Regions from separate parts of the Staphylococcus sp. GDH8C109P genome, predicted to be linked through region 1. Evidence: predicted binding sites of a transcription regulator. Region 1 holds the regulator's gene; each other region holds the start of a gene.
The links. The regulator Rex, encoded in region 1, represses fermentation and respiration genes when NADH is low (regulators of the CRP and FNR family bind a similar motif). The targets are predictions, from matches to a motif close to TTGTGAAATATTTCACAA.

Region 2: a site for Rex is predicted at 9,106-9,123, ahead of fadX (fatty acid degradation protein FadX). Genes of this name have one in related genera too.
Region 3: a site for Rex is predicted at 3,113-3,130, ahead of KA867_RS02365 (formate/nitrite transporter family protein). Genes of this name have one in related genera too.

What each region holds. Positions count from the first base shown of each region.
Region 1 covers NZ_JAESMX010000022.1:80,571-91,599, forward strand. The annotation lists gene KA867_RS11680 (accessory gene regulator AgrB) at 1-443, shown strand, start outside; gene agrD (cyclic lactone autoinducer peptide AgrD) at 446-583, shown strand; gene agrC (quorum-sensing sensor histidine kinase AgrC) at 611-1,906, shown strand; gene agrA (quorum-sensing response regulator AgrA) at 1,919-2,635, shown strand; gene KA867_RS11700 (carbohydrate kinase family protein) at 2,828-3,793, opposite strand; gene KA867_RS11705 (sucrose-6-phosphate hydrolase) at 3,794-5,275, opposite strand; gene KA867_RS11710 (sulfurtransferase TusA family protein) at 6,018-6,242, opposite strand; partial or broken gene KA867_RS11715 (YeeE/YedE family protein) at 6,268-7,352, opposite strand; gene KA867_RS11720 (redox-sensing transcriptional repressor Rex) at 7,548-8,192, opposite strand; gene KA867_RS11725 (ABC-F family ATP-binding cassette domain-containing protein) at 8,340-10,268, shown strand; gene KA867_RS11730 (MutS-related protein) at 10,614-11,029, shown strand, end outside.
Region 2 covers NZ_JAESMX010000014.1:174,700-185,728, forward strand. The annotation lists gene KA867_RS07610 (DUF3021 domain-containing protein) at 1-387, shown strand, start outside; gene KA867_RS07615 (DUF4188 domain-containing protein) at 380-844, shown strand; gene KA867_RS07620 (thiolase family protein) at 1,040-2,224, opposite strand; gene fadB (3-hydroxyacyl-CoA dehydrogenase/crotonase FadB) at 2,259-4,514, opposite strand; gene fadE (acyl-CoA dehydrogenase FadE) at 4,559-5,767, opposite strand; gene fadD (long-chain-fatty-acid--CoA ligase FadD) at 5,840-7,366, opposite strand; gene fadX (fatty acid degradation protein FadX) at 7,385-8,959, opposite strand; gene KA867_RS07645 (MerR family transcriptional regulator) at 9,399-9,746, opposite strand; gene KA867_RS07650 (hypothetical protein) at 9,793-10,113, opposite strand; gene KA867_RS07655 (SDR family oxidoreductase) at 10,147-10,905, opposite strand.
Region 3 covers NZ_JAESMX010000009.1:92,651-103,679, forward strand. The annotation lists gene KA867_RS02355 (alkaline phosphatase) at 1-1,263, opposite strand, end outside; gene KA867_RS02360 (amino acid permease) at 1,487-2,875, opposite strand; gene KA867_RS02365 (formate/nitrite transporter family protein) at 3,185-4,015, shown strand; gene KA867_RS02370 (hypothetical protein) at 4,127-4,486, shown strand; gene KA867_RS02375 (hypothetical protein) at 4,483-4,668, shown strand; gene KA867_RS02380 (hypothetical protein) at 4,742-4,933, opposite strand; gene KA867_RS02385 (HAD family hydrolase) at 4,937-5,581, opposite strand; gene KA867_RS02390 (bile acid:sodium symporter family protein) at 5,761-6,675, opposite strand; gene KA867_RS02395 (hypothetical protein) at 6,932-7,462, shown strand; gene KA867_RS02400 (alpha-glucoside-specific PTS transporter subunit IIBC) at 8,294-9,892, opposite strand; gene KA867_RS02405 (MurR/RpiR family transcriptional regulator) at 10,103-10,849, shown strand; gene KA867_RS02410 (SRPBCC family protein) at 10,969-11,029, opposite strand, start outside.

The sequences.
Region 1 (11,029 bases):
AAACTATTGTAGTTTATGGCATTTCAATCCTTTGCCATATATTTTTATACACTCTAACTGTACACTTATCTTATTATTTGATTAGACAATATGCACACGGTGCACATGCGAAGTCATCGCTTTCGTGTCATATTCAAAACATTGTTTTATTTGTTTTACTGCCATGGTTTATTGGGTATATAAAAGTGGATATTATACTAATGTATATACTTGCTTTTTTAGGCTTTAGTATCTTAGTTGTTTATGCACCTTCAGCAACTAAAAAACAACCGATTCCAATAAAACTTAGAAAAGGTAAAAAAATCAAAACAATTGTTGTAACTTTATTATTATTGTGTGTTTCATTAATCTTAAAGGAGCCGTATTCACAATTAGTGCTTTTAGGTATTACACTAATTGCGTTTGCACAACTCCCGATATTTTTCCCTAAGGAGGATGTTTAGATATGCATATTTTTGAATCTATTGTAAACTTATTCGTTAAATTTTTCAGTGTTTTAGGAGCAGTTTCAGGTGGAAAAGTTTGTAGTGCTTTTTTTGATGAACCTGAGGTACCAAAAGAAATAACAGATTTATACAAATAATCTATTCATTAGAAAGAGTGTATAAGTATGGTAGTTTTCAATTCCGTAGTATTAGCATCGATTCAAGCAGTACTATTATTTTTTAATATTAAGACTTTAATAAATATAAAATATGTTTTTAGGGATTATATCGCAATGATTTGCATTATAATCCCTTCAACTGTTCTTTATTACTTTTTCAATGAAAAAGCAACCATTTTTTTATTAATAGCTATCGTTATATTTATGTATAGAAGAAAGCAAACCATAGGTATCGTAGCAGCATTAATCAGTTTTTTTATCTTATATATGGCTAACTTCATTTCTATTTGGCTAGCTACTCAATTAATAGAAGTTATCACATTAAATTATATTTTTAGTTCATTCTATGCAGTAAGTTTTATCTTAATTGCAATAAGTTTAGGATACATAATAAAATATTTTTTCATAAAAATGTCAACTTCATTTTTATCGTTAAATAAAATATATCTTTCAATTGTATGCTTGTTTTTACTCACAGTTTTACTGTTAATTTATTTTTATTTACCAAATTCCATTTTGTCATTTTCAGATATTAAATTTGTTGTAATCATGTATGCAGTGGTCATCATTACTACTGCTATTTTAATCATTACTATTTCCTTCAGCATTATACGTCAAATTCAATATAAACGTAATATCAAAGAAATAGAAAATTATTATAAATATACGTTACAAATTGAAAAAATTAACAATGAGATGCGTAAATTTCGACATGATTATGTTAATATACTTTCAACATTATCTGATTATATCCGAGAAGATGATATGGAAGGTTTACGTAAATATTTTAATGAAGAAATCATACCAATGCAAGATAATATGCAAATGAAAACACTTAAAATTAATGGCATTGAAAATTTAAAAGTTCGCGAAATTAAAGGTTTATTAACAACTAAAATATTACAAGCTCAAGAAAAAAATATAAGATTGAGCATTGAGGTTCCAGAACCGATTGAGAAAATTGATATGCCTATAATCAATTTAAGTAGAGTTATTGGTATTTTATTAGACAATGCTATAGAAGCATCAGAAAAAATTGAAGATGATCCTTTAATTCGCATTGCCTTTATCAAAAATGAAGACGATTCAGTGATGTTTATCATCATGAATAAATGTAAACCTGATATGCCTAGAGTACATACTTTATTCCAAGAAAACTACTCAACAAAAGGAAAAAACCGTGGTTTAGGTTTATCTAGCTTAAAGGAAATAACCGATGCAACTTCCAATGTTTTATTAGATACAACGATTGATAATAATTATTTTATCCAAAAAGTAGAAATATTAAATTCTAATTCATAAGGATGTGTAAATATGAAAATATTCATTTGTGAAGATGATGTAAGACAACGTGAAAATATAGTTTCAATTATCAATAATTACATCATGATAGAAGAAAAGCCAATGGAAATTGAAGTAGCTACGTCAGATCCTTATGAGGTATTGGAACGTGCCAAAGAACTTAAAGATATTGGTTGTTATTTTCTTGATATACAATTAGAAGCTGATATTAATGGCATTAAATTAGCAAGTGAGATTAGAAAATACGATCCAGTGAGCAATATTATATTTGTCACAAGTCACAGTGAGCTCACTTATTTAACTTTTGTATATAAAGTTGCTGCTATGGATTTTATTTTCAAAGATGACCCTGGCGAATTAAAATCAAGAGTGATCGATTGTCTCGAAACATCAGAAACTCGATTGAAGCTACTTTCAAAAGAAAGCACAGTTGAAACAATCGAACTCAAACGTGGCAGTAACTCTATTTATGTGCAATATGATGATGTAATGTTCTTTGAATCTTCTTCGAATTCACATCGTTTGATTGCTCATTTAGACAATAGGCAAATTGAATTTTATGGTAATTTAAAAGAGATTGATAATTTAGATGAACGATTTTTTAGATGTCATAATAGTTTTGTTGTTAATAGACACAATATAGAATCCATTGATTCTAAGTCTCGTATTGTTTACTTCAAAAATAATGAACACTGCTACGCGTCCGTACGTAATGTCAAAAAAATTTAATACATAAATTAATAGGCAGAGACAATTAATTGTCTCTGCCTATTATCATTAAAGCACCCGTTCTCAATTTATTGAGTTAGTGGTGCTTATGCATGAGCTATACTGCTCAAGTATTCCTTAATTCCTAATTTCCCGTACTTATCTTAACAGAATTGGATTCAATGAATAAGATTGCTTTCCATGTCCACGCTCTTAATATTCAAGTATCTCATGAACTTCATCTAAACTAGGTATACTCTCAATCGCGCCATATTTAGTAGTAACTTTTGCAGCAACTATGTTACTAAATTCAAGCATATCTTTACCTTGTACTTTTAATGCTTCTATAGGATTCACAATATCAGATACTGCCAACCTATTAATTAATGCTCCTATAAAAGCATCTCCAGCGCCAGTAGTATCTATCGCTTTCACTTTATAACCAGGGTGATCAATCACTGTGCCATCTTTAAAATGAATTTCTGCACCCTCTTTTCCTTTCGTATAAATAACTGCCTCTACGCTACCTTGAAATAGCCACGCGATAGCTTCTTTCTCATCTTTATTTCCAGTCACAAATGTCAGCTCTTCGTCTGAAATTTTAAGCACGTGCGCTAATGGCAAAAATTCACGTATTGCATTTTTACATTCCGCTTCACTAGTCCATAACGGCAAACGTACGTTAGGATCAAAGATAATCGTACCATTTGCTGATTTCACCTTATTTATTAATGCTTTATGCGCCTGTTTCATTGGACTATCTACTAAATCAACAGAACAAAAATGTAACATATCCTTTTCTGTTACAGTAATTGCATCTATATTGCTAGGTTGGTATAACATATCTGCTGATGGTTTACGATAGAATGAAAAATCACGTTCCCCTTCTTTGGTTAAACTTACAAATGCTAAAGCAGTATTCGCTTCATCTGTACGTCGAATATAGTTTGTATGCACGCCAATGTTATTTATTGTTTCAACAATTAAATCGCCAAATGCATCATTACCTAATTGGGTAATCATTTCTGCTTGCCCATCTAATTTTGTCGTAGTACAGGCAACGTTACAAGGCGCTCCACCGACTTGTCTTGTGAACCCTTCAACATCTTTTAATTTTGAATCTTTTTGATTAGGGATAAAATCGATAAGTGCTTCCCCTATTGCAAGTAAACGTTTCATTTATAGATCATCCTTTATGTCATATTTTGTAAAATTAAGAAAGACTTGGCCAGATTCAGTAGAAGCTTTAAATCCTATGGCATCATCATCTGTAAAAATTCTTGAAGTCATCACACGTTCACCATCATTACAAAATAATTCAATACTCGATGTGTCTACGAACATTTGTAGTTGAGATAATGGCGTATCTAAATAAGTGCTACGTGTATTACCATCGACTGGTTCTGGTAGTGAGCCACTTTCACTACGATCCAATGTAATTTTTTTTGTTTTTGTGTTATAAGCAATAAGTAAAGACTGTGATTTTGAAGCTCTGATTTCAAAATAAATTTCAGTAGCGTCATTTTCCAAAATATCAATAATCAATTCAAATTGTTTACCTTCATATGGATTTAAAAACCGCGTAAACTTATTAGCGTAACCTAATGCTGTTTCTTTATTCGTTCTTAATTGTTGAAGTGCTTTAATAGGACGTTGTTTTAAATTACCTTGTTCAATTGTCAAAATACGCGGGATTGTTAAACAGTGAGCCCAACCATCTGAATCTGTAGGATAGTTCACTTCTGGTAAACCCATCCAACCAATGAGTATTCTTTCGCCAAATTCATCTATAAAAGTTTGAGGCGCATAAAAATCAAATCCATGATCTAATTCATGAAAATCACCATGATCCATGACAAGATGGTCTATGTCGTATTGCCCCATGATATAACCAGATTGATAAATATTTCTAAATTTTTCACCTTCTGGTTCAATACCTTGAGGACAAAATAACAGTAAATCGAAACCATCTAAATTAAAATAATCTGGGCATTCCCACATAAAACCAAACGCTTCCAGTTTTGTTGTTATTTCACCTTGAAATGTCCAATTTACAATGTCTGTTGATTGATATTGAAGTATTCTTCCATATCCTTCTTCATTTTGTGCCCCAATTACTGCATAGTAAATTTCATCTTTAACAAATACTTTAGGGTCTCTAAAATGCTGCGTATATCCTGAAGGTGGCGCTGCTATTACCGCTTTAGGAAATTTTTGAACCTCACCATTGTCATCTACCTTAGCTATATGTTGTGTAGACTTTCTATTCCAATTTTCATCTCTATGATTGCCTGTATACATATAATACAAATTGTTGTTATATGTAAATGCGCTGCCACTATACACGCCATGACTGTCATCTTTCGTATCTGGTTTTAGTGAAATTCCTTGATCATCAAAATTTATTAAATCTTTACTTTTATATGTATACCAATATTTCAAACCATGGACAGCTCCTAAAGGAAACCACTGATGTGAGATATAATAATCTCCTTTATAATAAATTAGACCATTAGGATCATTTAACAATCCTGTTTTTGGCTGGATATGAAACAATTGTCTATATTTAGATTGATTCACACGCTCAGTTAATTCGTCCATTGTTTGTTGATTAATTTCTTCATAACGTTGATAACGTTCATCTCTTGTCCATTCACTCACTTTATTTCCTCCTATTACAAACTACTACTTTCTGATATTTGTTCTGTCGCAATTCAGTTCATCATCATATCTATGTATTTCATTATCATTATATTAGATTTATCCTACTCATTGATACAAATCTATGGCTTCCACTGCTTCAAAACAGTTTCACACGTGGTATCATGTGTTAATCGAAATGTGATTCCTGTAACAAGGACGCCATCAACAAACGACACTTAAAATGGCATCAACTTTATTCATATAAAAAGCTCCTCACACATCAATTTTCAAATTATTATTTAAATTTTTATAGCTTTGTTAACGCCTATAATTCAACTTATTGCATATTATTTTGACACCATAATTGCACATATTGACAGTAACTGAATTTATAATCAATTATCTAAAAAATCTTACACTTAGATATGCCAATCATATTTTATTTTCACTCTCATTACTTGGCATTGTAAACATCATCTATTTTATCATATTGTATTCCCTTTAAATACTGTTAAAAGCCAAACTCAAACTACTTGGTAAACACAAAAAATATTGCTGACTTCAAGAAGCAACTATATACATGATTAGTATTAAAAATATAGATCATTCAAAGACGACTAATCTCATTTACCATTACAACTTGTGTTATTCAATAACAAACAATTTTTTAAAACAAAATAAAGCCCGAAACATCATAGAATATGTCTCGGACTTTCTCTCATTGAGTAGTATATAATAAAATAATATTTTTAATATAACATTAAGCTTTCTGAACAGTGATTGTCCATGAAGCATCATCAAGTTGTTCATAATTGATAACTGGGTAACCTTCTTCAGCTGCCCAATTTGGAATTGCTTCAGTTGCTTGAGTACAATCGAAATCAATTTTTAATTCGTCACCATTCTCTAAAGTAGTCATTTTCTTTTGTGCTTCAATTAAAGGAAAAGGACAAACCATACCTACTGTACCTAATTCATATACCATAATGAAATCCTCCTAAAAATAAAATTTATGTCGTTTGTGTTTGTGCTGAGACTGTTTGACTTGTAGACTTTTGTGCTTTTTTCATCGGCTTAATAAATATGAAATAACTCATAAACCAAGCACCTAGTATCATTGATGCAAGCGCAATCCAGCCTTTCCAAGACATTGTAGCTGTTTCAACTAAACCATTTCCGATAGAACAACCACCTGCTACTGATGCACCAAATCCCATGCATACGCCACCAATAACACTATTACGGATTGTCTTTTTATCAGGTAGTCTCCACTTAAATTCTCTAGCTCCTTTTGCTGCAATATAAGAACCAACAAAGATACCTAAAACAAGGAATACACCCCAATCTAAAAGTTGAAGATCACCAGTTACAAAAAATTGAACGATATTAGCAGAAGGCGTTGTAATTCCTAAACCGTACATTCTGCCAGTAGATTCACTCACTGGCCAAGCCAATAATGCAATTAGTCCAACTGCAATTGCTGCAACAAAGGGATGGTATTTTTTTTCAAATAAATAATAACGAATCCCCGTAAACTTTTGTTTTAATTTTGGTACCGCAAATTTAGGCTTCGGTTTACGTAACGTTTTAACAACAAATATAACCGTTATAATTGTTAATAACGCGACCCATACCCATGTTGGAATACCAGTTGTTTGAGCCATACTTGTATTTACATTAGTAGGTTTGTTGATACCATCCATTAAAGGTAATAATAAACCAAATTTAGTAGCAGCTGATGTAAATGCATATGCAATAAGTGCAATCCAACTACCAATTAATCCTCTCCAGCTCTATACCATGTACCAGTTGCACAACCACCAGCTAATATAATTCCAATACCAAAAATAAATGAGCCAATAACCGTACCTATGATTGGATATGTTGACTCTGGTATTTCTACTAACCCTGTCGAAGTTAGAATTAACAATCCGATACTTTGCACTGAGATTGCTATTAACAAGGCATAAAACATTTTATTACTTTTTTGAATATACATATCCCGAAATCCACCAGCAAGACAAAATCGTGTACGTTGCATGACAAATCCCAAAAGTCCACCTACGATTAAGCCACTGATTATTAACCACGTCATAACATTACCTCTTTCCGATAAAATCAATAAGAATTATCATATTAGATTTGTACTAAAATTTCAACCTTTATGTTTTAATGCCTTTTCATATGTATATGTATAAGATGAAGCGGAGCTAGTGAACAATAAAAAAACTTTGTAGAGACAACTAAACATCAAAAATGTTTGTATCTCTACAAAGTTAATATTTAAAAATTATTGTTTATTACTGTAATTTTTCATAAAGAAAAGTAAAGACTGTAATTCAATCCCTAAATCAATGTGATGAACTTGTACATCTGACGGCGTATAAACACGTGTTGGTGTGAAATTTAGAATACCTTTAATTCCTGCTTCAACTAAAGTATCTGCAACTTGTTGTGCTGCGTTTTCAGGTGTTGTTAATATCACGACATCAATTTGTTCTTGCTTTAATACATCAGTGATTTTTGAAAATGGGCTTACAACCACATTGCCTATTTGTGTTCCTATTACATCATCACGAATATCGAACGCTTCTGTGATAGTCATTTCATCATGAATAGAAAAATTATATGTTAGTAATGCTTTACCTAGGTTCCCTACACCTACGATGGCTATTTTAATTTCATCATTTTCACTTATCTCATTTTTAAAAAAATGTAACAAGCTATCAATATTATAGCCATACCCTTTTTTGCCTAATTCACCAAAATAAGAAAAATCACGACGAATTGTTGCAGAATCAATGTTCAAACCTTCACTAATTGTTTTAGAATTAACTCTGTCTATCCCTTTAGATTTCAAAGTATTGACGAATCTATAATATAACGGTAACCGTTTTAACGTGGCACGAGGAATCTTTTCGCTTTGGTTAGCCAAGATCTTGTCCTCCTATACTATAATCTCTAATTAATCTTATAATTACTTCAACATTATACATTAATACATTATAAAAATAAACACTGGTAGTTTTAACAATACGCAGAATACGGTAGAATGATAATGAATAGAGAGGTGCAAAAACGGATGATATTATTACAATTAAACGACATTACAAAATCATTCGACGGAGAAGATATTTTTAACAATGTCAATTTTGAAGTTAAAACTGGCGAACGTATCGGTATCGTTGGGCGTAACGGAGCTGGTAAATCTACATTGATGAAAATTATCGCTGGCGTCGAGAGTTATGATAGTGGTCATATTTCAAAAAGTAAAAATTTAAAACTTGGTTATTTAACACAACAAATGACACTCAACACAAACCAAACCGTGATTGAAGAAATGTCCAAACCTTTTGAAAATATGAAAAAACTTGAATCTGAAATGAAAATAGAAACAGATTGGTTAGCACAGCATGCAAATGAATATGATACAGATGTATATAAAAATCATATTGATCGATATGAATACTTATCCAATGAATTCGAACAACAAGATGGATATCAATATGAAAGTAAGATAAAAACGGTGCTCCACGGTCTAAATTTCACTGAACCAGATTTCAATCGCCCTATTAATGACTTTAGTGGCGGTCAAAAAACGAGGCTTTCATTAGCCCAAATGTTATTAAGTGAGCCTGATTTATTATTGCTAGATGAACCAACTAACCATTTAGATATGGAAACAACACAATGGTTAGAAAGTTATTTAAACTATTTTAAAGGGGCTATTGTTATCATTAGCCACGACAGATATTTTTTAGATAAAATAGTAAATCAAATCTATGATGTTGCACTTGGAGATGTGCAACATTATATAGGTAATTATAAACAATTTATTGAAAAAAGAGATAAGTATTATGAAAAACGCATGCAAGAATATGAACGTCAACAAGATGAAATTAAACGCTTAGAAACATTTGTTGATAAAAATATAGCGCGGGCTTCAACTACTGGTATGGCAAAAAGCCGTAGGAAAATGCTGGAAAAAATGGAAAGAATCAATAAACCAATGGTTGATGCTAAAAGTGCTAATATCCAATTTGATTTTGATCGAAATACAGGTAATGATGTTTTTCATATCAAAGATTTAGAAATTGGTTATGAAGAGACAATTACCAAAGGTATCAACATTGAAGTAACTAAAGGAGACCATATCGCTATTATTGGGCCTAACGGTATCGGTAAATCTACTTTAATCAAGACAGTTGCAGGTATTCAACCAAAATTAAACGGTGAAATTACTACTGGTGCAAATTTAAAAATCGGTTACTATGACCAAAAACAAGCTGAATTTAAATCTAGTAAAACAATATTAGATTATCTTTGGGACCAATACCCTTCAATGAACGAGAAAGACATACGTGCAGTATTAGGTCGATTTTTATTTGTACAAGAAGATGTAAAAAAAATCATTAATGACCTTTCTGGTGGTGAAAAAGCTAGATTACAATTGGCTTTGTTAATGCTTGAACGTAACAATGTACTTATTTTAGATGAACCTACAAATCATCTTGATATAGATTCAAAAGAAATGTTAGAACAGGCATTGGATAACTTTGAAGGAACGATTTTATTTGTTTCACACGACCGTTATTTTATTAATCAACTTGCAAACAAAGTTTATGATTTAGACACTCATGGTGGCACAATGTATTTAGGTAATTATCAATATTTTATAGAGAAGAAAGAAGAAAACGAAGCGATTCAAGCTAAAAAAGAATATGAAGCTTCACATCAGACAAAACCGATGGTGACTCAAAACGATAATTATATTGATCAAAAACTTCAAAAACGCGAACAACGTCAAATTGAACGCCAAATTGATGAATGCGAAACCGAGATAGATAATTTTGAAACTAAAATTAATGAAATTAATGAATTGTTAACTTTACCAGATATATATAGTGATCCAGAGGAAGCAAATCGTTTAGCCAAAGAGAAAGAAAACAGCGAACAAGCATTAGAACAAGTCATGTCAAAATGGGCAGAATTACAAGAAAAGTTAATTTAATACTAATTTTAACGATAAGTACGAAAAATGGAAAAATCATTTTTCGTACTTTTTATTATTATTTTATACCTTAACTATTCACAGCTTTAACCCTATCATCAAAGCTATCCACAAAGTTATCCCATTTATCCACAAGTAAAATGTAACTTTTAAACTGTTGAATATTCAGAAAACAATGTATATCCACATATTTGCCCACGACTTATCAACAAGTTATACACTAATTGTTGATAAGTACGCACGTTCTCTATTGACATATATCACCACTTAACATAATCAGCTATTTGTGAATCCATTTATTTCATGACATAATAAAACATATTAATTAAGTATGAGGTGAAACTTATGTATCCTATATTTTGGTTCCTAATTGCATTAATAATCGGAACAACAATTTTATTTATTATCACGACAATCATTGCCAATAAAAAATTAAATCATGATATCAAACCTTTATGGTCACTTAGAAAACCTTTAGAATCTTTTGTTCGACCTAATCATAGGTATAGTTATCAATTCGATACATACAAACACCAATTTGATGAAACAAATCTTATAGATGATAAAACTTACGCTGATTTGAATTTAAATGCCCTTTTCGACAACATGAACTTTAATTTTTCTGCAATTGGCGAAATGCGCTTGTATGCAACCTTAAGAAAGATGTTTACGATTCATAATCAAGCTTTAATTCAAAAATTTAAAAATGATGAATTTTTTCGTCTGAAAATATCAACTCACCTTGCTAAAATAGGTAAAGC
Region 2 (11,029 bases), on a different contig from region 1:
AACTCATTTCATCCAGTCTCCCCTGTCTCAACAATGGGCCATTTATACTTTCAATATTTAAGTGAATTACAAACGATGTTTATCGCAGTTACCATCTGGGCATTAATTGGTATTACATTCAGTTTTGGAGCACTCATATTTTCAAATTCTAGAAAATCTTTATTATTTAAAACTTTACTTCACTTCATCTTAATGTTTGTCATCATGCTCCCTTTAGCAATTCTAGCGGGATGGTTTCCACTTAAAGTTTCAGCTTTATTATCTTTTGTCGTCATCTATACCATTGTCTATTTTATCATTTGGTCAATAGAAACGAAGCGTAACCAACAAGATATCAATGAGATTAACGCTATGCTTTCAAAAAGGAAGGATGAAAAACATGAATAAAGGTAGATACACTGTAATACCTAATACATCGATTACAGTTTTTCTAATAGGACTTCATATAAACAAATGGCATAAAATTCATAAATGGTTACCTGTACTCTTAGCTATGCCACCTATGTTTAGAGAATTATCAAAAGACCAAACGCTGGGTTGTTTATCTTTTGAAATGCTATTTAAATATCGTGGTGTGATGATTGTTCAATATTGGGAATCTAATGAAAAATTACTTTCGTATTCAAAAATGCCTGTGCATTTAAAAGCGTGGCGACGATTTATGAAAGAACTCAAGCATAATGATGCTGTAGGTTTTTATCATGAGACTTATAATGTCGATGCGAACCAACATGAAAATATTTATATAAATATGCCAGCTTTTGGTTTAGGAAAAGCGCGAAAAAATGAAAAAGTAACCAAAGCTACACACACTGCTAAACAACGCTTACGTACTCAAAACTGACCTACCAATACTTATCACGTCTTATCGCTATAGATGTGATAAGTATATGTTAAAATAATTTTTCGGCATAGAAACGCTCCCTCCAAGTTTCATTTTTTAAATGTCACTTTGAAGGGAGCATATTAATTGTCTTAAACCCATTCCTAACAAAATATTAATATTTCAGGGTTTTATTACTACTTAATCATTAAATTATTACCTTACATATTCAAAGATACCTGCAGCACCCATACCAACACCGATACACATGGTAACCATGCCATATTGTGTATCTGGGCGTTTTTTCATTTCTGAAAGTAATCTGCCGACTAACATCGCACCCGTAGCACCTAATGGATGGCCTAAGGCAATTGCACCGCCGTTAACATTGGTCTTTTGAGTATCTAAACCTGTCTCTCTCATTGAAGCGATTGTTTGAGATGCAAAAGCTTCATTCAACTCTACTAAATCAATATCATCTACATTCAAGTTTGCTTGTTTTAACACTTCAGGAATTGCATAAGCAGGTCCAATGCCCATCAATTTAGGATCTACCCCTACTGCTTTAAAGCCTACGAATCTTGCAATTGGTTCTACGCCTAATTCCTTCACCTTTTCTCCTGACATGACGACTACAAAGCCTGAGCCATCAGTCAAAGGTGCCGAGGAGCCTGCAGTCACTGTGCCGTCCGCCTTAAAAACAGTGGGTAATTTAGATAATGCTTCTTGATTCGTATCTGGTCTAATCAATTCATCATCTTTAAATACTTTTTGCGACACGACTGGACCATTTTCATTATAATCTACTTTATTCACTTCAATCGGAATAATTTCATCTTCAAATTTACCTTCTGCTTGTGCTTTAGCAGCACGAGCATGACTTTGTACTGCATAGGCATCTTGATCTTCTCTAGAAACCTTATAAGTGTCAGCAACCATTTCAGCAGTTAAACCCATCGGATAAGAAACACCAGAATCTTCGTCTTGCAGAATTGGGTTATTGGTCGGTTCATTGCCCCCCATCGGTACTGCACTCATAAGTTCAATACCTCCAGCAACAAGAATGTCCGCTTGATCTGCTTTAATTTGATTTGCTGCATGTGCAATCGTTTGTAAGCCTGAAGAACAATAACGATTGACTGTTTGACCTGGTACTTCATTTGGCATTCCTGCTAATAAAGCAATCGTTCTAGCAATATTTTGCCCTTGCAAGCCTTCTGGAAATGAATTCCCAACAATGACATCTTCAACCATATTAGGTTCAAACGAACCTCCAACTCTTTCTAAAACACCTTTCAATACTTTTGCAGCAACTTCATCGGGTCTTTCATGAGTCATTGCACCATTTTTTGCCTTACCAGCTGCTGAACGTCCATAAGCTACTATATATGCATCTCGCATTTAGTTTCACCCTTTCTTCTATAATGTTCGATTATTAGTTGCGTAGTGGTTTTCCTTTTTCTAACATGTGAGAAATTCTATCGTATGTTTTTTTATTTTGAAGTAATTCTAAAAATCTTTCTTTTTCAAGTTTTTGTAAATATCTTTGATTTACATAGGTGTTACGTGGAACATCTCCACCACTCAGTACTTCTGCAACCTTCAATGTTATTTCATAATCGTAATCACTAATAAAGTGACCTACACGCTGTGCATCTAATTGACCTTCTGCTAAGGCTTTAAAGTCTCGACCTAAAGCGATATATTGAGATTTTGGAAGTGGTACATAATTCGCTTCAGATTCATAGCGCGCACGTTTCAATGCAATTTCAATACGTCTTTCTGTATTTAAAATAACTGTATCTGTTTCTTTTAAATAGCCATATCTCTTAGCTTCATAAGCATTTGTAGAGACTTTTGCTAAACCAATCTGCATTAAAATATTAGTAATAGACGCTTGTTTATCATCATTTTTATGATTAGTACGCATAATGCGATCCGTGAGTTCTGCGAGTCCACCACCTGCTGGCAATAAACCTACACCTGTTTCTACAAGACCAATGTAAGACTCACTTGCCGCTACAACAATTGGCGAATGTAGTACGAGTTCGCAACCACCGCCTAATGCACGTCCTTGAACAGCTGTTACAACAGGTTTCAATGAATGTTTTAGTCTCGCAAATACATGGTGTAATTGTTCGACCGCTTCACCTACTTCAGAAACTACTTTTCCGTCTTCATGTGCTTTCTTCATTTGATATAAATTAGCACCTACACTAAAGTTGTTACCGCCTGCGTAAATCACCATGCTCGTAAAGTCTTCATTTTCAAGCTTATCAATCGCTTCTAATAAATCGGATAAGAAGCTATTTGAAATGACATTATTTTTGCTTTGTAATTTTAATAATAGTTGATCTTTGTTCGCGATAGATAAATTTGAATCCGATCTATCCCACAACTCTGAATCGATATAAGCTGCTACTGGTGTTACGCGTTCAATAGATTCACCTTCAGCATAAAACGCTTCGTTGCGTTGCTCAATCCAATCAGGTAATTGACCTAATTCTTCTTTCATACGAGATTTAACACGTTCATATCCCATTAAATCCCATAATTGGAATGGTCCTAATTTCCAGTTAAAGCCCCAAACTAATGCGCGATCAATATCTTTAAAATCTTCCGCAGCTTTTGGTACATTCACTGCTGAATAATAGAAATTATTTCGCAATGTTTCCCATAAGAATACACCCGCATCATCTTGCGCATTAAAGATAACATCTAAATTTGAAGCAAGATCTTTACTAAAGCGACCTAAAATTTCTAATTGTGGTTGTTTAGGTTCAACATAGTCATTTTGCTTATCATCATAAACATAACGCTGTTTATTTACTTTTTTATAAAACCCTTGTTTTGTTTTATTACCTAATGCACCATTTTTCGCTAATTTTTCAGAAAGTGCTACATCTTTGAAGAATGGTTGTTCTTCTGGAATTTTTTGTAATCCTTTGATCACAGCCATAGCAATATCTAATCCTACTAAATCAGATAGCCCATATGTGCCCATTTTAGGTCGACCAATACTGCGACCTGTTAATGCGTCAACGTCAGTAATAGAGAAACCTTGTTGTTCTGCTCGATACATAATATCATTCATTGTTTGTGTGCCGACTCTATTGGCAACAAATCCAGGTACATCGTTTGCTACAATTACACCTTTACCTAATACATCTTCTGCAAAAGCTTGTACCCGTTCGACAACCTCTGGATGCGTTTGTTTATTTGGGATAACTTCCACTAATTTCATTATTCTTGGTGGATTGAAGAAGTGCATACCGAAAAATCTTTCTTTATCACGATCGTCAAATACCTCTGCAATTGCTTCAATTGGAATACCTGAAGTATTTGTTGCAAACACTGCATCATCATTTGCTACTTTTTTAACTTGATCCCAAATTTGATGCTTTATGTCCACTTCTTCTTTAACTGCCTCAATATATATATCTGCATCATCATCTTGTAAATCTTCATTGAAATTACCATATGATAAGTTTGAGGCAAATGATAAATCAAACAGTTGTGGACGTTTAGGATTTGTTATTACTTCATAAGCCTTTTTCGAGATTTTATTAGGATCATTTTCATCAATGACAATATCCAATAATTTAACTTTTAAGCCTGCATTTACAAGTAGTGCAGCAATTTGACTACCCATTGTTCCTGCACCTAGCACTGTTGCTTTTCTTATCGTCATACTAAACCCTCCAATTTTTTCATTAACCATTTAAGCATAAAATTTTATATAAATGCGGAATCTCCTGTAATTGCTCTGCCGATAACCAGTGCGTTGACTTCGTGCGTACCTTCATATGTGTAAATCGCTTCTGCATCCGCAAAGAAACGAGCAATATCATACTCTCCAGCTAAGATACCATTACCACCATGAACACCACGACCCATAGCTACAGTCTCTCTTAATCTTAATGAATTCATCATTTTAGCTGTTGAAGTCGCTACTTCATCATATTCACCGTTAGCCTGCATACGTGCGAGCTGTGCGCATGTAGCCATAGCTTGTGCTAAGTTTCCTTGCATCATTGCCAATTTTTCTTGAATGAGTTGGAATTTACTAATTTCTTTACCAAATTGTTTACGCTTTGTTACGTAATCTGTCGTTGCCTTCAATGCACCAGCCATTGCACCTGTTGCCATATATGCAACACCTGCACGTGTTGAATATAAAACTTTCGCTATATCTTTAAAACTATTGATATTTTGTAAACGTTGTTCCTCTTTGACAACGACATTCTTCAAACGAATTTTTGCATTAGGTACGATTCTTAGTGCAATTTTATGTTCTAACAGTTCAATTTCTACACCTTCTTGGCTTGGTCCAATAATGAAGCCTTTAGGTTTTCCTGTTTCTACATCTACGGCATAGACTGGCATGACATCTGAAACATTTGCTCCACCAATCCATTTCTTTTCACCATTAATAATCCATTCATCGCCTTGACGTTTTGCAGTTGTTTCTAATCCACCTGCGACATCAGAGCCATGTTCTGGTTCCGTAAGTGCAAAGCAAGTACGTAATTCATGTGATTGTAACTTTGGCAGGTAATATGCCTGTTGCTCTTTACTACCGCCAAACCAGAATGAATTATGTCCTAATCCTTGATGTACACCTAACAACGTTGCTAAAGATACATCAAATCTTGCAATCGTATATGACATGAAAAATTGGAACATTTGACTCGGTGTACGAGCGCCTTCACGTCCTTCAAAAAGCAATGGATTATTAAAATAGTTAAGTTTCCCTAATTCATCAAAATAATCTTCTGGCTCAGTGGCATTTAACCAATGTTCATTGACAGAATCACGATACTTTTCTTCTAACATGTCATTCAATTGTTTTAATAATTTAACTTCACCTTCTGTTAAATCTTTTCCAATACTTAAAATATCTTCTGGGTACAATGCTTTTAATGTTTCTTCTTTTGTTGGCATAATAAAAACCTCCATTTTTTGATAGCGCTTACATTTATAGTAAAAAAATTTTGTGCTTTTCAGCATTTTATTTTAATTCAAATCGTCAACATTTTTCACTTCTTGTTGGGCTTTCTCATTCATGTATTTCTGAAGTTCTAATTTGTCTGCTTTTGATGTTGAATTCAATGGCATGTGTGTCAATTTCAGATATAATCTCGGAATTTTATAACCAGCAATATTTTCACGCATATGCGCGTCTAATTTTGCTTCAAAGTCTGGGTCATCTTTGGTAAGTACAACTGCTGCAGCAACTGATTCACCATATTTGGGACTGTCATATCCAACGACAACACCTTGAGCTACGAGTGGGTGTTCTGCTAATACCGTTTCTACTTCGGAAGGTAAAACATTCTCACCACCAGTAATAATCATTTCTTTACGACGATCAACGATATAGACATCACCATCTTCGTCTACTTTTGCTAAATCACCTGTTAAGAAATATTCGCCGTGAAATGTTTTTGCAGTTTCTTCCGGTTTATTCCAATAACCAGGTGTTATATTATTACCACGAACGCCAAGTTCACCAATTTCACCAACTTCTACTTCTTCAAAATTATCATCAAATATACATATATCCATAAACATGACCGGCTTACCAATACTGCCTGGTTTCTGTGCGCCATTCTCAGGTGTATTAACCATGACAAGCGGTGCTTCAGTTAAACCATAACCATTAATAATTGAATAGCCCAAGCTATTAAATTTCTTTTGTACCATTGGTAAAGGTGATGAACCACCTTGAATTAAGAAATCGATACTTTCAAAGTTTTTCAAATCGAAATTTTCAGCTACTAACATGGCGTAATACATCGTTGGAATCTGAATTAAATAATTAGGTTGGTACTGAGCCATTAAATCATTTAACGCTTCGCCATTAAAGTAACGCTGTAATATCAGTGTGCCACCAGCCATTAATAAAGGTAGTGTCAAATCGTTAAATCCTAAGACATGAAACATTGGTGTGGAAACAATTGTTGTATACGTCGAATTAATTTTATAAGTCAGTGCTATATTAATTGGATTATTTACAAAAGAATCGTATGAAAACATAACGCCTTTAGGTAGTCCTGTCGTACCACTTGTATACATTAATGACGCTAAATCGCTTCCTTCCACACTAACAGTATTGAATGGACGGTGTTGCGAAGGATCTACTACTTCATCGTATGCATTTGAGTCAATATCCATGTGTAGCAAATCATCTGCAATGCCTTCTAAACTTGAAACATGCTTCTCAGCGTAAAAAATGAGTTTGACATTGGAATCTTCAATCACACTTTTTATTTCCTGTGTTTTCAAACGCCAATTAATTGGTAAGTATACGGCACCCAATTTAAATGAAGCGAACATCAAATCTAATAACGCTACATCATTAGGCGTGAATATACCGACGACATCACCACGTTTTACACCTTGATTTTGTAAATAATTAGCTAAATTTTCTGCACGAATATTCAAATCTTGATAGGTCCATTCCGTGCCTTTGAATGGGTCAATCACTGCGGCTTTTTCATCGTCAAATGTCGCTCTCGTTTTAATCCAGTCGTAGTTCATATTTTTCTCCCCCTTAGTTTAAATACGATAATCCGACTTTATTGCATCAGACAATCCTCCCCACTTATCTTGATAGATATCGCTATTCATTTCATTCAAATGTGTTGCAATGAGCGGCTTGAATTCCATATTTGCTAGAATATCTCGCTCTAAATCAAGACCAGGAGCTATTTCAATGAGCATTAATCCTTGTTGTGTAAGTTCAAATACAGCCCTTTCGGTGACAAAGTACACCTCTTGATCAAGCAAAAACGCATTTTCAACATTGAAATCAACATTATCAATTTCATTGATAAATTTTGGTATATGACCTTCTTGTTCTACATTGACCTTGCGCTGTGCATAACTTAGTTGACCCCCGACAACTAATGAACCGGAAAAGACAATTGTTTTTACCGTTTGACTTATGTCGATAAATCCACCACAGCCATTCATTTTATTGCCAAATTTTGAGACATTTACATTACCTTTGGAATCTACTTGAGCAAAGCTTAGAAATGCTATATCAACACCTCCGTTATAAATGAAATCCCAAGTCATATCGTGTCTCATACGTGCACTTAAGTTATAGTTCATACCAAAATATTTTCCGCTGCTAATCAAACCACCAAACACGCCTGTATCTATATTGGGCTGTACTAAATTATTAACGTCTTCTTCAGTTAAAACATTGGATAACTCATTATTTATGCCAAAACCAATACTGATGACATCACCTTGAAGTAAAAATTGAGCAGCACGTCTCAAAATTACTTTTCGAGTGTTCAATGCTATATATGGTTCTCGCATCTCTGTAATTTGATAATGTCCTGAAAGTGCCGGATCATAATACGTTTGCATCACTTGTCTATGATATTTTGGATCACGGTTCACTACAATATAATCTACTAATTTACCAGGTATAAACACTTCACTTGGATTGAAACGACCACTTTGAATCACTTCTTTAACTTGAACAATGACTTTACCATTATTTTTATGCGTAGCTGCCGCTAAACTAAAGCCTTCTCCTAAATGTGTCTCATGCTGCATGTAAATATTGCCTTCTTCATCAGCATATGTACCTCTTAGTATAGCTACATCAATGTCTGGAAAACGGTAGTTCAAATAAGTGTCATCATTTATATTTATTAAAGAAACTAAATCTTCAGTCGTACATGAATTGACTTTGCCACCAGAATAACGTGGATCCACGTTTGTATTTAATCCAATTTTAGTAATCGGACCTGGAAAAGCTTCCGTACTTCCACGATAATGTGTAGTTATTACACCTTGAGGTAGGAAGTATGCCTCTATTTCATTGTTCTGCATTGCTCGAATCGTTACTGGCGAACCAGTAATAATACTCGTGATTAATCGTTTGACCATACCCCTTGAAACGAATGAATCTAAATCAAAACTGTCTCCTCTATAATCACTAATATCATTTGCAAGCATGAACGTTAAATTATTAAGTGATTGATTCTCATCATATTGTTCGACTAACGTTTTAAGTATCTCAGCTGGTAAATTTGCCGTAGATAAGGCTGCCAGAGCTATAACATCACCTTCATTTACGATGTCTTTCAAATCTGAAAATGGAATAATTTTCATACAGTTTCTCCTATCTATGTTTAATCCAACTATTAAAGTTTTGAGTTATAAATATCTCCTTTCTTTATGTATGTAAGCCCTTACATGTAATATACCATTATTTTTGAAATTTATGCAAAAATTTTAAATTTTACGTTTATAGTGAATTGTGAAAATGCGCACAACATCTACTGTGACAGTTTTAGAAACGGATTAAGAAAAATATGAAAATAGTTGAATAAGGGGTATATAAATCAAATTGTTTATTAAAAAAGTAAATATGTCCTGAGAGTATAAAAAATCTGGGACAGCATTGATTCGTCCCAGACACATTCATTTTATTTTCTATCACATAGATTTTTTCTAGTTAATTATAATTGTTATTTAAAGTTAAGTACTATAAAAAAATGGTAGAAGTAATTTGCATTTTCCTTTTTTCTCTCTCGTACTGTGCTTTTATCTATTCATTCTCCAACAATTTAAATTTTTTTTCTAATGTTTGAAGTCCTTGATCTATAATCTTTTTTTGTTCCATTAAATTTTTTTGATGTTCCAAAAATATATTTTTTCGCTTCGTTTTTGTGTCACTTCCTTGATGGTATAACTCCGCAATTTCTTTTAACGTTGATATAGGCATATGTGTCTGGCGCATACATTTTATAAATTCAATCCAATATAAGTCTTCTTCTGAAAAATCTCTATAACCATTCTTATTTCTCTGAACAAAAGGAAAAAGTCCTGCTTTATCATAATATCGAATGGTATGTTCACTGATACCTAAATTATCGGCAACTTGTTTTACTTGCATAATTTACCTCCTAAAAAAAGGTGACTTTATAAAGTCACCTTTTTGTCTATTTCATAAGTTGAACCAGTAAATCTTCATAATCATTATTAATGATAGCTTCAAATCCAAATGTTGATGTCATATCATTCTTTAATGACTCCACACTGTTATAACCAATGTGTTCAGGATCATCTATATTTAAACCAATACCTTTAATATCATTATGGAATAAATTATTTTGATGCGATAACTCAATAATCTCTTCAGCTAATGATTTAACGTAATTATGACTTGGCACAGATACACTCTTTTCATCTATTACCTTTGTTTCTGTAATAATTTTGATATCTGTTTCTTTCCCTTTAAATATTGCTAAAAAGTAATTCATATCAAAATGACCTCCTCATGATTAAAAAGTAAACTAGCGTGTCGTATAACCGCCGTTAGCAAATAATGTTTGTCCGTTGATCCACCATCCATCTAAAGTTAAGAAAGTAATAATTGGCGCGATGTCTTCTATTTTTGTAAGTTGGTTATGAAGCGCTTGAGATTTATGGAATGCTACAGCATCATCGCTTTCTTGTGGGTAGAAGAATGGTGTGTCCATTGGTCCAGGAGCGACCGCGTTCACTGAGATGCCTCTATCCATAAACTCTGCTGAGGCTGCACGTGTATAATGCTCAACAGGCGATTTGCCTCCAGCATAAGTTGAATAAAAGCCTGTGTATGCAGCAAGCAATGCAGTGGCTAAAGTGATGATTTTACCATTATCATTCATAGATTTTTCAGCATATTTAATAAAGAAATAAGCTGACTTTGCATTGATGTCTGCCATACTATCAAATTCTTCTTCAGTCGTTTCTGAAATAGGTTTTTTAAGCACTTTACCAACAGTATTTATTGCAATATCAACTTTTCCAAATGTCTCTTCAGCATGTTGAAATAAAGCTTGGACATTACTAACGTTTGTCAAATCACTAGAAAATAATGTACCTTCTCCGCCTAAGTTTTCAACTTTTGTAAGTGTCGCTTTTGCATCATCTAAAGAATTTTCATCATGGTGATGGATTACTAATTTGGCTCCTTCTTTAGCGTAAGTAGTACTTAATAAACCACCAAGGTTCTTAGCACCACCAGCAATAACTACAACTTTGTCCTGTAGACTATTAAATTTACCCATATTATATAACCTCCTTTGAATATATTTCAACCATAAACCTTAGAGTGCGATATCAAGCAAGAGATTATTGAAAAATACTAAATATTTTTTATGGTATCTTGGTATCATTAGGATGTGCTGTACT
Region 3 (11,029 bases), on a different contig from region 1:
ATCTTGAACTTTTTGTAATTGATTCTCATATGCTTTTTCGTCTTTTTTAAGATCTTTAAGTTTTTTAGCTTCGTCTTTTATTTTATCAATTTGGTCTTGTGAAACTTCAAAACCATAGCCATCTTTAATCACTTTCTCCACATTTTTACCCTTGCTGATTTCTTCAGTCATATATTTACCTGAATGTTTCATTTTGTGAATAGCATCTGGATTCCAAACATAATCTTTACCTTTCGCTATAGACATACCACCTGTAGAATGATCTGCAGTAGCTACCACAAGTGTATCTGGATTCTCTTTTGCGTAATTCATAGCATATTCAAATGATTTTTCAAATCCAGACATTTCAGACATTACCCCTGTTACATCATTTGGATGTCCAGATTTATCAATAGAAGCACCTTCTACCATTAAAAAGAACCCTTTGTCATTTTGTTTCAATTTATTTACAGCACTATCTGTCATATCCACTAATTTCGGATTTTTATCTGGAGCGTCTATCTGTAATGGCATATCATTATCTGCAAATAATCCTAATATTTGCTTACTTTTAGAGTTTTGTAGTTCATTTTTATTAGTAACTACATCGTAACCATCTTTTTTAAATTTATTTTTTAAGTTGCCGTTATCTTTACCGAAATACTCAGCGCCCCCGCCTAATAGTACATCTACTTTATGTTTGCCATTAATTTTGTCATTGTAAAATTGTTTAGCAATTTCATCCTTTTTATCACGATCATCTACATGTGATGCGTATGCAGCAGGTGTAGCATCTGTGATTTCAGCAGTAGATACTAGACCAGTTGATTTACCATTTTCTTTAGCTTGTTCTAAAATCGTTTTAACATTATTTTTATTAGCATCGACACCAATAGCACCATTATATGTTTTTTGTCCTGAACTAAATGCGGTTGCACCGGCTGCAGAATCAGTAACATTCTCTTTTGGATCATTTGGATTTGTACGCTGACTACCTATTAGATATTTATCAAAAGCAGTTTGATCCATTTCTTTAGTATCTGGATTATCTGCAAAATAGCGATAAGCAGCATTATACGAAGGTCCCATACCATCGCCAACTAAAAAGATAACGTTTTTAGGGTTTTTTGTATTGCCCATGTAAGCTACATCAGAATTTTGATTTGAATCTTTAGTTTCATCTTTTTTCCCTGCTGCATAAATCCCTTGTCCACTCCCCAATGATGAACCGGCAATAATTGTACCTGCAATTGTAGCAGTAGCTAGTTTATTAATTATTTTCATATAATAACTCCTTTGGATATGTATTATGACCTCAACTTTATTCTAAAGCACGAGTTTTGAGTGAGTATTTTTATATTGTTAATTTTTTGTAAAACATCAGTGTAATGGTACTTTTGATATTATCGATAACAAAATAAGCCATAAATGATACAAGTAAATGTATCATTTATGACTTATTTAAGGTAAATTGTAAAACCTACTGTTTTACGTTTTGCTTTATTATTTAAATTTGCTGATCATCACTTAATTTATGATAGCCTTTCAGGTAATAGAACAATGTCATACAACCTAAGAATACGATACCAATAACAACTGAAACAACTGTTTCTTTATTAAATAACATGCCTATTAACACCATGATAAAGAACGCCATTGTAATATAGTTTGTTATTGCACCACCTGGCATTTTGAACGGATGATTTTTGATTTCTTCACTGTGATTTTTTCTGAATCTTAAATGACTAATTAATATCATAAACCATGGTACCATACCTGGTAAAATTGAGGCACTATATACATAAACAAAAATGCTGTCCGCGCCTTTTATGAATAAAGGCAAGATAACGTTCAATAATGCGCCAATTAAAATACCAATTGCTATTGCAGATACTGTCCAAATAGGAACACCATTTTTCATAACTTTACTGAAAAACTTAGGTAACATTCCTTTTTGAGATAAATTCAACGTCATTCGACTAGCACTGAATATACCAGAATTACATCCAGACATCGCTGCCGTTAAAACTACAAAGTTAATGAGTCCTGCTGCAAATGTAATTCCTACTTTTGCAAATGTTGCAACGAATGGACTACCGATATTTCCTAATTCATCCCAAGGATAAACAGTTACAATAACGAAGATAGCTCCGATATAGAATATTAATATACGCCATATTACACCATTAACCGCACTTTTAATATTTTTTTGTGGGTCTTTCGTTTCACCAGCAGTTATACCAATCAATTCAACACCTTGATAAGAACCAATTACAATAGAAAGTGCAAAGAAGAATCCTATCCAACCATTAGGCATAAAGCCACCATGTGACCATAAATTAGAGAGTCCAATAGCTTCTCCTCCATTACCAAGGCCAAAGAATATCAAACCGAATCCTGCGATAATCATTAAAATAATTGTTACTACTTTGATCATTGCAAACCAAAATTCAAATTCACCAAATGCTTTAACTGATACTAAATTAGCACCTGCCAACAATAATACTACAATAATACCTGGTATCCACTGTGGTAAATCAGGGAACCAATAATTCATATATTCTCCAACGGCGATAACTTCACTCATACCTACAACAACCCATTGGAAAATATTGCTCCATGCTGTCAGATAACCAGCAACTGGATTTATGTAATCACTTGCAAAGTTTGCAAATGAACCTGAGGTTGGATGTAAATATACCATTTCCCCCATAGCTCTCATTACTAAAAATAAAAACAGACCTGCTATTAAATATGCAAATATTACTGAAGGTCCTGTCCACTTGATTGTACTTGTCGCCCCCATAAAGAGTCCGACACCAATTGTTCCACCAAGTGCTATCATCCGCATTTGACGTGCACCTAGTCCCCTTTGTAATTCATTATTCTCATTCATCATTCAAACCCCATCTCATTCAAATATAAGTGATAATAATTCACTTATTATGACGCTATTATACTATAAATTCTAAAAATTAAAACAATTATTTTTTATTTATGTAAGCCCTTACATATGTTTTTATTTTAGATTACTTTGTGAGAAAACGCAATGTAAATTTTATTTTTGATATTATAGCGAACAATTAAATATTCTCATTAGTTAATGAATCAGCACTATTTAATTATGATTATTTTGTGAATTATTTCACAAAAATACTGTGACATAGTATAATATTTTTAATTAATAGAAAGTGAGGATAAAATTTTGAACGAAAAAAATATCAAATGGGATAAAGTTTTTTATGGCAAAGCTTGGGTCCATCATGTCGTAGAGACAATTCGAGCCAAAGATATATTGCAAAGTTTTTATTTAAAGCGTTATCTGTTACGTGCTATTATGGCTGGATTTATCTTAGGCGTGATAACAGTTTTTGTCTTACTCATTAAAGGTTCACTAGCATCTGATGTTCCAACGGGTGTTACAAATTTAGTCGGTGCGATTGCATTCAGTTTTGCTTTAGTATTAATACTTTTTACAAATTCTGAATTATTAACAAGTAATTTCATGTATTTTACAGTCGGGCTTTATTATCGTGTCATTTCGCCATTCCGTGTTTTTAAAATTTTTGCACTTTGTTTTATCGGCAATGCTCTAGGTGGATTAATATTCTTTTTATTGATACGTTCTTCAGATATAATGACACCTGAAATGATGCAACAATTAGAAGCTACAATCGACCATAAAACACTAACTGCAGGTTTTGTCGCCATTCTAATAAAAGGTATTTTTGCTAATTTCTTTATAAACATCTCTCTTGTCATAGCTATGCAAATAGACGATGTTTTGGCAAAGATGTTCGTCATGATGTTTGGTGTATCAATTTTCGCATTTATGGGTTATGAGCACGTGGTTTATAATACTGTTTTATTCGCAGGCGGTATCGTATATCAAAGTGATGTCCTTTCAGTCATACCTGCTTTAATCAATTTGCTTGGTGCAGGTATTGGCAATTATATCGGTGGTGGTTTAGTAATAGGTTTGTTCTATGCTTATTTAAATGATCATAAGCAATATAAAAACAGCAAAATTCATTAACTACAGCTTGAGTTATTGTAATTAAAAGTCGAAGTCTAGTATTTATGAAGTTATAGTTCCTAATTTTATATGATATAATGCTCAATAGATTTTATTATAAAGGAGTTCAATATGAATAAACATCTATTGAAACGAACAATCACAGTTTCAATTATATTTGGCATATTATTTTTCCTGATCAATTATTTTAGTGACAGTGATGTTTCTGCCGGAAATTTAGTGCTAAAAAGTTTACTTACGATTGTTGTATTCGGGATACTATATTACTTAATTTTTACTATTGTAAATTCACCAGAACGAAAATATAAATTCGGTATTACTTTACCTATTTCACTACTCATTGCAATCATTATCAGTGCTATGTTTTCTGCTCTGAAAATCGGTATTATAACTGGCCTGATTATTGGTATAATAGCTGGTTATCTATGGGAATTTATAGATAAACATAAAAACGGTGGTGATAAATCGTGAGCATTTTCATTGGTATTGTTGTTATTATTTTATTAAGCGTAAGTTTAATCCCTAATTTAAAAGCTGTTAAAAAATCTAAAGCTACTGGAGAAAAAAATCCACGTTTTGCAATTATGGTAGGTATTGATTCTATTTTACTCGTGTTAGTTATTGTGACACTAATACTTCAATTTTTAAAATAGGCTATTATTTTCATTTTATATAATAAAAACCCCTTATCGACACTTTTTTAATGTCAAAATAAGGGGTTTTAAATTAAAATTGATTTTGTAAAACAAGAAAATATAAAGCTAACGCTCCTAATAAGTAAACAAGGCTTCCAACCATGAATGAGCGAAATTGTATCTTTAATGGAACTTTTTTATTAAAGATTGGGCCTAAAACTAAATTTCCTATTGCTAAAACAATTGGACCACCTAAAAAAAAGAGAATTAAATATCCATTCATACACTAGCCTCTACTTTTTTCAAAATATTTTTCAATGATAGCTGTACCTGATAAATCTTTACCTGCATAGGCTATGTTACTAAAATCTTGTTTTTCCGTCATATCATTCGTGTTTACAATCACATCTAAACCAGCATTTACCGCTGCAGTTGCCCCATTGACTGAGTCTTCTATGGCTAAACAATTAACTGGGTTAAAATTTAATCTTTGAACTGCTGTTAAATATAGTTCAGGACTTGGCTTTATTTCTTCTACATCTTCTCTTCCAACAACAACATCGATATACGTATCTAACCCCAATTGATCGAATGTGGGCTGAATATCTTTTCTAAAACTGCTAGTCGCAATAGCCATTGGTATATGGCGCACTTTACAATAATCCATAAGTTGTTTCATATGCGTAACAATCGGTAAATGTATACTTGTTTCATTATGCTCTTGATAAATTGCTTCCTTGCGTTCTTGTCCAAGTTGAACCTCCAGATACTGGTGTAAATCTGAAGCTAACCCCCCGATGGATTGTCGATAAAAATCTAAACTAACTTCCTCCAAACCATAATGATTTAGATGTTTATTTATTATTTCAAACAAGTGTTTTTCTGTATCAATAATTGTCCCATCAAAATCAAATATCACTGCGCGATACATACATTACCCTCCTCTAAAATAAACAAGATAAAATCAAATTATTGTCAGTGTATCATACTTTCCGCCTCTCTAGACTGTCATCGCCTCAGATAAAATAAACTAAGATAAAAACACAAAATATTAATGTTTTCATCTTAGTTATGAATTCCTAATTAATTTCAACCTAAAATCAGATATATTTACCTTTTGTTCCAGTATTTTGCAAGTATTGGTCCTGTAATATTATGTATTAAGCTAAATACCGCCCCTGGCACTGCTGATAATGGATTAAAATGTACTGTGGCTAAAGAAACTGCTAATCCAGAGTTTTGCATACCTACTTCTATCGATACTGCTTTTTTATCCGGTCGATCTAATTTTAAAATTTTAGCAAATGTATAACCCAATACATATCCAATCAAATTATGAAGAATGACAACCGCAAAAATAAGTAAACCAGTGGCCAAAATTTGTGCTTTACTACTTCCAACTACAGACGCAAGTATTAATGAAATAGCTACAACAGAAACAATTGGCAATGCAGTGGCAGTCTTATCAGCAAATTTCTTAAATACTTTTTGAAGTACAAAACCAATGATTATTGGTATTAAAATTACTTGAACTACTGACCAAAACATACTAATAAATGAAACTTGTAACCATTCATGCGCAAATAAATATATTAACGCTGGTGTTAAAAATGGAGCTAGTAATGTTGAAACACTAGTAATAGCTACTGACAAAGCAACATTTGCATTTGCTAAATAACTCATAACATTACTGGATGTACCACCCGGACAACATCCAACTAAAATCACACCAATAGCAATTTCTGGAGGTAACTGAAACAGTTTGACAATTAAAAATGCACTTAAAGGCATAATTGTATACTGTAATATCACACCGACAATTACTGATCTAGGTGCTTGAAATATAATTTTAAAATCTTTAGGATCTATGGTTAATCCCATACCTAGCATAACAATCCCTAGTAAATAAGGTACCCAACTACTTAAAGTAGCAAGTTGCACTGGAAATATAAAACCAATGATAGCTGCAATAAGCATCCATACTAAAAACGTATTCGTTGCAAACTTACTTACTTTTGATAACATCTAAACACTTCCCTCTCTGTATTAATAAAGAAGAATGTATCATACTTTAAGCCTTGAAACAACAGAATTTTCTAAATATTATGAATTTAAAATTTGCAACTTTTAAAAAATTTTATACTTCGTTCTAAAGACCTAGTGTCTTCTTTTAAAAAGAGTGGTACAATTTAATAGAATTTAAAACATGTACAATTTTAAGTGCAGTAGAATATTATTTTTAATATACGTATGTCACTTTATATAGATATGGAGGTATAATATGTTTTTAGATAAAACTGAAACGTTTGTATTAAACATCAGTGGTTTAAATAAACGTCATATCCGCAAAAATTTGTTAAAACTTTTGAAACAAGTACACTTTTGTGAATCATTCAAGTTTACTATTTTCAAAAAAAATCATTTATATGCTTTAGAAGTGAATTTACCCAAACAACAACTACCTTATTTAATTAGTTTTCTCAGTTTCCACAATTATTTAATCTATCAAATTTTAGAAAATAATCATGCACATGAACTATTAGACTTAGATCATTTACTATTATCATCCAAACGTTTCGAAATCGCTGTTGACGGCCTTCACGATGCTTTTATTAAAGATAAAGTTATCGATATTATGAATTTACTCAATCACACTGAAACTATTGTTTATACCTTCAATCGAAATACCATCAACGTTTCTTGTTCACCTACAGCATTCTCTAAATTAATTCACGCAATCGCGACACACAACATTGATATTTATAGTGCGACCTATCAACCACGTTTAATGCATAAAACTAGAATTTCTTAAAGTACACGCATGCACAATATCACTAATATAAACAACAAACTAGATCTATTTCTTTTCCACCGAAAATAAATAAACATGAGTCTAAAGTATCAACATCTAAGACTCAAACATAAACGTCAATTTTTATTGTAATTATATAGAAATTGACTTTTTTGTGTTCTGTTATGTACTTACATTATGAGTGAGCGGTCACATGCTCTTGATATGTAAACTTTGTTTATTGAGCAGTATGCACGATCAAAATCGCATATTATTCTCATATCAAAAGGTCCAATTCTTTATTTCTTAAGATTTAAGGCTAATTCATGTTATTAATTTTATAAAATAAGAATACCACTAATTTATTAGGATTAATGAATTATTTCAAATGAGCCTTTACTTTTGTATTTTGATAAATATTCCAAACGATTTTGCATCGTGCTGACGCCCGGGGAAATGATATGAGTGAGAGACTACAGGCTCGAACCATATCCCCAGGCAAGCATGCACGATCAAAATCGTAAGTTTTTTATATAAAACGGAGACATCCATAATGTGTATTCATTTTTAGTTTTATCTTTTGGTTAATTAAATTCATGATTTTCTATTAGTAGTATGAGTTAAATAATACGAAACTTTTTTCTATTGTATTAAAACACATCACTTATAGCGATTTTGCATCGTGCTGACGCCCAGGGAAATGATATGAGCGAGAGACTACAGGCTCGAGCCATATCCCCAGGCAAGCATGCACAATCAAAATCGCAAGTAATTCATATAAAAAGGACCAATCCATTTTTTTCATATGGATTAGTCCTTTTTTTGAGCATAGTTTGATATGCAACCTTTATATTAATTATTTTTTTCTTCAAATACTAAATTTTCAAATGCTTCTCTTACTTGAGGTACAGACATCCCTACTACGACTTGCACATTTTTCCCACTTTTTACTAAACCATGTGCCATCTGTCTATGAGTAAAGTAACCACTATCTTCAACTTTATTGACGTCATTCACTGTCAATCTTAGACGCGTCGTACAATTTGTAACATCTTTAATATTTTCTTTTCCACCCAGACCTTCTAAATAATATATTGCTTTATCTTCAAACTCATTTGTTGAACCAGTTTTTTTAGTACCTTCTGCTTTACCATCCTTGTTTTTATAATCATCTTTACTATATAATTTCATATCCTTGTCGTCTTTTTTACGTCCAGGAAGAGGAATATCAAATTTAACAATTAAAAACTTGAATAAAAAGAAATAAATTGCTGTAAAACCTAAACCAATTACAATTTGAATCACATAAGTTAACCAATGATTCTGTGCCAAAGGTATCCAATTCGTAGCAAAGAAATCTAATAACCCTCCGCCAAAGTTACCTACTAAGCCAAAACCATACATTAACGTATCCATTGTTGCTGCTAAGATTGCATGTAAAACGAATAAATAAGGTGCTATAAATAAAAATGTGAACTCTAATGGTTCAGTGATGCCAACAACAATCGCTGTCAATGTTGCTGGAATTAACAATGCTGCAATTTTCTTTCTATTTTTTTTTGGCGTCGTTGCATACATTGCGAGAGCAATACCAATTGAGCCGAAGACTTTCCCATTACCTTGTAACATAAAACCATACGGGAACAATTCTTTTAATGGCTCTTTACTTTTAGCAAATTCATTTACATGTTCAAACCATTCAGCTTTCAACCCATGATTCACAACAACAGGACCTACTTCTATTGGCGCATAAATAAAATGATGTAATCCAGTTGGTATCAATACTCTTTCTAAGAAATGATACAACCAAACACCTATATAACCAGACCCAATAATAAAACCTTGCAATGAAGAAATACCGTTTTGTACCGTTGGCCATACGATACAAGTAATTAAAGCAATCGGTAACATGACAAAAAATGAAATCGTCACTACAAATGTCAAACCTTGAAATACACCAAGCATTTCAGGTAATTTTTTGCTATAAAATCGATTATGTATCCATGTCACAATGCTTGAAATAATAATACCGCCTAGAATATTAGTGTCTAATGTTTCTATACCAGCAATCGCTTTTAACCCCGTTACATTTTCCACACCTTTTTCCAAATTTGCTCCGAATGTGTGTGGCCATTGCGTTAATATGGCATTGATAAAAGTATTAAACATTAAATATCCCATTAATGCTGCTAATGCTGCATGTCCAGGTGCTTTTTTAGCCAAGGATAAAGGTAGTCCAACAACAAACACCACTTCCATGTGATTAAATATTGTCCAACCACCAGACTCTATCACTGACCATATTTTGAACCAATTCGTACCTTCTTCTGCAATACTACCCATTATTGAAGGATTTTTAAATAGCGTCGCTAAACCGAGTACAATACCAAAAAATGCAAACATCAATACAGGTACAATCATTGCACTCCCAAATCTCTTTATTGCGTTCATATAAATTTCCCCTTTCTTTCTAAATTTCTGAAATTATACATTTATAATTATAAAGTGCTTATCAATTCGAATGATTAATATCAATTTATCTTCGATTTTATAGTAAACGCTTACATACAAACAATAGTTTGACGCTATTACGAACAATTTTGTACAATAAGATTATATTTTCAAAACATGAAAATTTTTTCAAAATTAGAGGTGAGAGCATTGCTTTTAGATGAACGTATTAACAATAATTTTAATAAATTAAATGAAAACGACCTACAAATCGCTCATTTTATAAACACACATATATCAGATTGTAAAACAATGAAAATACAAGACCTAGCGACTTATACACATGCATCAAATGCAAGTATCCATCGTTTCACTCGTAAGTTGGGGTTTGATGGCTATAGTGATTTTAAATCATATTTAAAATTTGAATCTGAACAAGTTCATCAATTACCTTCTGACTCTATGAACGCTTTTAAGCAAGAAATTGAAAATACCTTCACTTATTTAGAGCGTATTGATTACGACCTAGTGACAGACAAAATATATCAAGCTGAAACGGTATACTTATATGGCACAGGTGTAGCACAAATGAACGTTGCGCAAGAAGCTCAAAGAATTTTATTAACCATACATAAAAATATTATTGTGCTACACGATGTACATGAATTTAAAATGGTATTAAATAAAGCTTCTGATAATGATTTATTTTTTATTATTTCTTTATCCGGAGAAACAGATCACTTATCTGACATAACGAATTTACTGCAACTGCGTCAAAAGTATTTTATTTCTATTACTACGCTCCAAGATAACACATTAGCTCAAAAAGCAAATTATAATATTTACGTTTCAAGTAATACTTTTTATTTAACAAATGGCATCGATTATTCCAGTTTTATCAGTTATCATATATTTTTTGAAACGGTACTGCGTAAGTTTAATGAGCGCAAACAATAGGGTCAATTTACACATAATAATTAATCTATAAAAGAAAAGAAGGCTGGACAAATTAATTGTCTCAGCCTCTTAGTTTTACTACCTTTTTTATTGAGTTCGGTTGAATTAATATAATGATTTTATTGTTCCTCTTCATATGCTTCTAGCGTTGTTTGAAGCTTATCAAATAACATTTCAAAA